Regions from separate parts of the Vibrio hippocampi genome, predicted to be linked through region 1. Evidence: predicted binding sites of a transcription regulator. Region 1 holds the regulator's gene; the other holds the start of a gene.

Evidence for each region. Region 1 encodes MetJ, which represses methionine synthesis genes. Its sites were predicted from a motif close to TTAGACNTNTANANGTCTAA; they were not measured.
Region 2: the regulator MetJ is predicted to act here: its motif matches at 1,835-1,854, upstream of metK (methionine adenosyltransferase).

Annotation. Positions count from the first base shown of each region.
Region 1 is NZ_CAKLCM010000002.1:2,256,773-2,260,201, reverse strand. Features, by position in the region: gene rpmE (50S ribosomal protein L31) at 22-240, shown strand; gene L9Q39_RS12475 (malic enzyme-like NAD(P)-binding protein) at 536-1,795, shown strand; gene metJ (met regulon transcriptional regulator MetJ) at 1,919-2,239, opposite strand; gene L9Q39_RS12465 (O-succinylhomoserine (thiol)-lyase) at 2,538-3,429, shown strand, end outside.
Region 2 is NZ_CAKLCM010000001.1:468,000-471,428, forward strand. Features, by position in the region: gene L9Q39_RS02330 (DUF2189 domain-containing protein) at 1-215, opposite strand, end outside; gene metK (methionine adenosyltransferase) at 599-1,753, opposite strand; gene tkt (transketolase) at 2,159-3,429, shown strand, end outside.

The DNA of each region.
Region 1 (3,429 bases):
CCTAAATATTTGAGGTTTCCCATGAAAGCTGGTATCCACCCAGAGTACAAAGCAGTTAAAGCAACTTGTTCTTGCGGTAACGAGTTTGAGTTCAACTCAACGCTATCTAAAGAGTCAATTCACCTTGACGTATGTGACAAATGTCACCCATTCTACACTGGTAAGCAACGTATCGTTGATACGGGCGGCCGTGTTGATCGCTTCAACAAGCGTTTTGGTGCTCTGTCTAGCAAGAAGTAATTCTGCATATACAGATTCCAGAAAAGGACGCCAATCGGCGTCCTTTTTCTTTGCCTCATAGATAAACACGTCATCAACAAGCGTTATATCCGTTCAAGCTTGCCCTTAAAATATATACCCAAGTTACTTCTGAACTCTGCATCTTGAGGTAACTTGGGTATAGTCACTTTATTAGATGACTGCTCCTGCCAGTGTGATTAAATTCACGATGCCTCTTTTCAATTTGTGTGATCTGGGTAGTATGTGATGTTTTAATTAATAGTTATTAAAACGACTCACAGTAAGGTTACACACTATGTCTGATGACAATCTGATCAACGAGTTTCGCCAGCAAGCTCTTGATTACCATGCCCATCCTGTTCCTGGAAAAATTGAAGTCGCACTGACCAAACCGGCTAACTCAGCCAAAGATCTTGCGCTTGCGTATAGCCCAGGCGTTGCAGAGCCCGTGCGTGAAATAGCGCAAAGTGCGGACAACGTTTATAAGTACACCGCGAAAGGCAATATGGTCGCCGTGATCTCAAACGGGACCGCTATTTTAGGTTTGGGTAACTTGGGACCCTTAGCGTCAAAACCGGTTATGGAAGGCAAGGCGTTGTTGTTTAAGCGTTTTGCAGGATTGGATTCTATCGACATAGAAGTGAAGCACCGCACTATCGATGAGTTTGTTGACACTGTAGCCAATATTTCTGACACTTTTGGTGGCATCAACTTAGAAGATATTAAAGCGCCGGATTGCTTTGAAATTGAGAAACGTCTTATCGAGCGTTGCGATGTACCAGTATTCCATGATGATCAGCACGGTACAGCGATTGTAACCGCAGCGGGGATGCTGAATGCCCTTGAACTACAAGGCAAAGAGCTAAAAGAGGCGACCATCGTCTGCTTGGGTGCAGGTGCTGCGGCGATTGCTTGTATGGAATTGTTGATCAAATGCGGCGCAATGCGTGAGAAGATCTACATGCTGGATCGTAAGGGCGTGATCCATACTCGCCGTGATGATCTGAATGAATATAAAGCACTGTTTGCCAATAACACTGACAAACGCACCTTGGAAGATGTGATTGAAGGTGCGGATCTTTTCTTGGGTGTGTCTGGTCCAGACTTACTGCCTGCGGACGCATTAAAGCTGATGGCTGATAAGCCAGTGGTTTTTGCATGCTCTAATCCAGATCCCGAGATTAAACCGGAGTTGGCTTACCAAGTTCGAGATGATTTGATCATGGGTACAGGTCGCTCTGATTATCCAAACCAAGTGAATAACGTACTCTGCTTCCCATTTATTTTCCGTGGTGCATTAGATGTGCGTGCCAGCGAAATTAATGATGAGATGAAATTAGCCGCGGTTGAAGCAATTCGTCAGTTAGCAAAAGAAGAAGTACCAGAAGCCGTTTTACATGCGGCGGGCGTTGAAAGCCTTAGTTTTGGTAATGATTATATTATCCCTAAACCCATGGACCCGCGTCTATTACCTCGTGTCGCGAAAGCGGTAGCGTTGGCTGCGGTTGAGTCTGGGGTGGCGAGGATTGAGTTGCCTGAGAGTTATATGGTTTAAACTAAACTAAATAGGTGCTAGGTGCTAGGTGCTAGGTGATAGGTGCTAGGGTGATATGGTCCCGTGAAAGTAGACGGGACCTAGATTCTAGGACCTAGGGCCTAAAACCTAGAATCTTATCTCTTACTCTTCATCGAAGGCTTCAAACTCAATACCCATCTCCGTCATTAGCTGTTTGGCTTCGGTTGGGATGTCGTCTGGACGGTCTTTTCTTAGGTCTTCATCGGTGGGTAAGGGTTGACCGGTATACGCGTGCAGGAACGCTTCGCAAAGCAGTTCGCTGTTGGTCGCGTGGCGCAGGTTGTTGATCTGGCGGCGAGTGCGTTCATCGGTCAGTACTTTAAGCACCTTTAACGGAATGGATACCGTGATTTTCTTTACTTGCTCGCTCTTTTTACCATGCTCTGCGTAAGGGCTGATGTATTCACCGTTCCAGTCTGCCATAGCGTACCTTCGTTCCACTGTTTGAAATAGAGTAATTCACAATGGCGCAATTTTAGCGGCATTTACTGCCATATGCAAAGCCTTATAGACGTCTAGAAGTGTTGACGTCTTTTTTCGTAATGGTAAAGTGAACCCATTCTACTTTTATGGACTGTTGCGCTTTCGATATTTTGCGCAGCAGTTCGATGAAAATCTGTAAGGTCAAAATTACTGACGATTGTTAGGCAACAAGCCTAGTATCACAGTTTGACTTGGGTATACTAATTTTCATTAATCGCGTTTGATAAAGGATTTTTCTATGAGCGATCGGAAGCCGTCTACAATTGCCGTACGCACAGGTATCGAGTCTGACACTCAACACCATGCTGTTGTTCCCCCTATTTACCTCTCAACCAACTATGGTTTTCCTGCCTTTGGGGAAGTGCCAAATTACGACTATACCCGCTCAGGAAACCCAAACCGAGGATTACTCGAGCAAGCGCTGAGTGAGTTAGAATCCGGTGAAGGCGCAGTGATCACTAACTGTGGTACCTCAGCTCTAAACCTTTGGGTGTCGACATTTTTAGGTCCCGATGATCTGATTGTAGCGCCGCATGATTGCTACGGTGGTACTTTCCGCCTTTTCAATACACGAGCAAATAAGGGTGACTTCAAGGTTAACTTTGTTGATCAAGTGGATGAAGCCGCATTGGACCAAGCGTTGGCACAGAAGCCCAAGTTGATTCTGTTGGAAACCCCATCAAATCCTCTAGTACGCGTGGTGGATATTGAAAAAATTTGCCAAAAAGCAAAAGCGATCGGTGCCATGGTGGCGGTAGACAACACCTTTTTAACGCCTATCTATCAAAAGCCGTTAGAGCTGGGGGCTGATTTTGTTATCCACTCAACCACTAAGTTCATCAATGGACACTCAGACGTGATCGGTGGAGTGATTATTGCGAAGTCAGCACAAGATGCCGAAGAACTGGCTTGGTGGGGCAACTGTATCGGTGCAACCGGCACACCGTTTGATAGCTATATGACCCTAAGAGGACTGCGTACTTTGGGGGCGCGTATGCGAGTCCATGAAGAGAGCTCACTGGAGATCCTTAAATTCCTCACGACGCAGTCTTTAGTTAAAACGATTTATCACCCAAGCCTACCTGAACACCCAGGGCACGAGATTGCCAAGAAGCAGCAATCGGGTTTTG
Region 2 (3,429 bases), on a different contig from region 1:
TGAACAAGTTGCACAATGGCAACGGCCGCGGCAGTGAAGCAGAGTCCATAAAATGCGCTAATAATAGGCATGCGAATGAAATCATTTAACCCTAATGCTAACCAATGAAGCGGTGCTGAAATGGATACCTTTCGACATGGAATCGTTCTAGCGTATTCAGTGTCTTTGACTTGAGTCGTACGCTGGAAGTCTTCAGTGTGTACAGTTCGAGGCATAATTCCTCCCTGATGAGACAAACTGGCAATTAAAAAATTTGTACGAAGTAAGACGACCATTGAGGTCATCGTGTACTTCAAAAAGGTTTTTTCTATTGGCGGAAAGTCAGTCGTCAACAGGCGAATGGCTTAGTCCCCGCTCAATAACTATTGACCTAGTTGTCAGAAAACACAATGTTTCATTGGTTTGATGTAGTAGGTGTGAACCGGTTGTATTAGGTGGTACCAAGCTCTGATTTAATTTAGAACATTGAATTTACTTTGGTTATAAAAAACAAAAAGCTCTCAGATAGTCTGAGAGCTTTTTTAAAGATATTGCTTATTCGAAGATGACTTGTTTGAAGATGACTTAGACGGATGAATCAGTCAGTCACCCGCAAGGCTTACTTCAGACCAGCAAATTCACGCAGAATAGCGGCTTTGTCCGTCGCTTCCCAAGGGAACTCTTCGCGACCGAAGTGACCGTAAGCAGCCGTCTTCTTATAAATAGGTTGAAGAAGATTTAGCATCTCTTGTAGGCCGTAAGGGCGTAGGTCGAAGTGCTGACGTACTGCTTCGATAATGATGTCCTGTGATACTTTTTCAGTACCGAATGTCTCAACCATGATAGAGGTTGGATCCGCTACACCGATAGCGTATGAAAGCTGGATTTCACAACGGTCAGCTAGACCTGCAGCAACGATATTCTTTGCTACATAACGTGCAGCGTATGCCGCACTACGGTCTACTTTTGATGGATCTTTACCAGAGAACGCACCGCCACCGTGACGAGCTGCACCGCCGTAGGTATCAACGATGATCTTACGACCGGTTAGACCACAGTCACCCATAGGACCGCCGATAACGAAACGACCGGTTGGGTTAATAAAGAAGTTAGTCTCTTTGTTGATCCACTCTGATGGAAGCACTGGCTTGATGATCTCTTCCATAACCGCTTCACGCAGTTCTGGCGTAGAGATAGAGTCACAGTGTTGAGTCGAGAGTACCACTGCATCAATACCAACGATCTTGCCTTGGTCGTACTGGAAGGTCACCTGAGATTTAGCATCTGGGCGCAACCATGGTAGCGTGCCGTTCTTGCGCACTTCCGCTTGTTTTTGAACTAGGCGGTGAGAGTAAGTGATTGGCGCTGGCATCAGGATTTCGGTTTCGTTTGTTGCGTAACCGAACATGATACCTTGGTCACCGGCGCCTTGCTCTTTTGGATCGGACTTATCAACACCTTGGTTGATGTCTGGAGACTGCTTACCGATGGTGTTTAGAACGGCACAAGAATCAGCATCGAAACCCATATCAGAGTGAACATAGCCGATTTCACGGACTGTTTCGCGAGTTAATTCTTCGATATCTACCCACGCTGATGTGGTGATTTCACCACCGACCATGACCATGCCAGTCTTAACGTAAGTTTCACAAGCAACACGCGCTTTAGGATCTTGTTCAAGAATGGCGTCTAGTACTGCGTCTGAAATTTGGTCAGCGATTTTATCCGGATGTCCCTCTGAAACGGATTCAGAAGTAAACAGGTGCTTAGCCATGGGAGCTCCAATAAAAGGTTGTTTGAGTAAGCCGATTATCCAAGGCTCACTTCAGGGAAATTCAATATATGTTGTAGGTGTATCTACATCTAGACGTCTATTCTAGTCATGGATGTCTGATAAGCAAGTGATTTTTGCTCTATCTTACGAGCAAATTGCTTTTATCTTATAGCCAAACGTTTGCTCTATAGCTAAATCAAAAATGCACCTTGCGCCTTGTAACCTTAGCAAAAGTGACCAAAATGTTAGCTTGCTGCTGATTATCTACCCGCTTTATCTCTCGAATGAGGCAGTTAGGGTACAAAAAGTTTGCGCACACTCTAGGGCTTTGCGACAATACTCGGCGCTGAATAATCGATCAGCAAAGAAAAACTTGGATTTCGCTTAATGCACTCAGGAGCAGACATGTCTTCTCGTAAACAACTCGCAAATGCAATTCGTGCTCTTAGCATGGATGGTGTTCAACAAGCTAACTCAGGTCACCCAGGTGCACCTATGGGTATGGCTGATATCGCCGAAGTTCTTTGGCGTTCTCATTTAAATCACAACCCAACTAACCCAAACTGGGCTGACCGAGACCGCTTTGTTCTGTCAAATGGTCATGGTTCGATGCTGATTTATTCTCTGCTTCACCTAGCAGGCTACGAGCTATCAATTGACGATTTGAAAAACTTCCGTCAACTGCACTCTAAAACGCCAGGTCACCCTGAGTACGGCTATGCTCCAGGCATCGAGACGACAACAGGTCCTCTTGGTCAAGGTGTTACCAACGCGGTTGGTATGGCATTAGCTGAAAAATCTCTAGCGGCTCAGTTTAACAAAGAAGGCCACGACATCGTTGACCACTTCACTTATGTCTTTATGGGTGATGGTTGTTTGATGGAAGGTATCTCTCACGAGGCGTGTTCACTTGCTGGTACGCTTGGTCTTGGTAAGCTGATCGCGTTCTGGGATGACAACGGCATCTCAATCGATGGTGAAGTAGAAGGCTGGTTTACTGACGATACACCTAAGCGTTTTGAGTCTTACGGCTGGCATGTGATTCCTGCGGTTGATGGTCACGATCCTCAAGCGATTGAAGCTGCGATCCAAGCTGCTAAAGCAGAAACAGGTAAGCCAACACTTATCTGTACTAAAACGATTATCGGTTTTGGTTCTCCAAACAAAGCGGGTTCTCACGACTGTCACGGTGCACCACTCGGCCACGACGAGATCAAAGCGGCGCGTGAATTCCTTGGTTGGGAACACGGTCCTTTCGAAATCCCAGCAGATATCTATGCTGAGTGGGATGCCAAAGAAGCTGGTCAAACAAAAGAAGCGGCATGGAACGAGAAGCTTGCTGCTTATGAAGCGGCTTACCCAGAGCTGGCTGCTGAGTTTAAGCGTCGCGTCAATGGCGAGCTACCAGCACAGTGGGAAGCGGAAACCAGCAAGATCATTGAAGATCTGCAAGCAAACCCTGCCAACATTGCTTCACGTAAAGCATCACAAAATGCACTAGAAGCTTTTGGTAAGATGCTTCCTGAGTTTATGGGCGGCTCTGCTGACCTTGCGCCATCTAACCTAACAATGTGGTCTGGCTCTAAGTCATTGACGGCAGATGATGCATCTGGCAACTACATTCACTACGGTGTGCGTGAATTTGGTATGACAGCCATTATTAACGGTATTGCGCT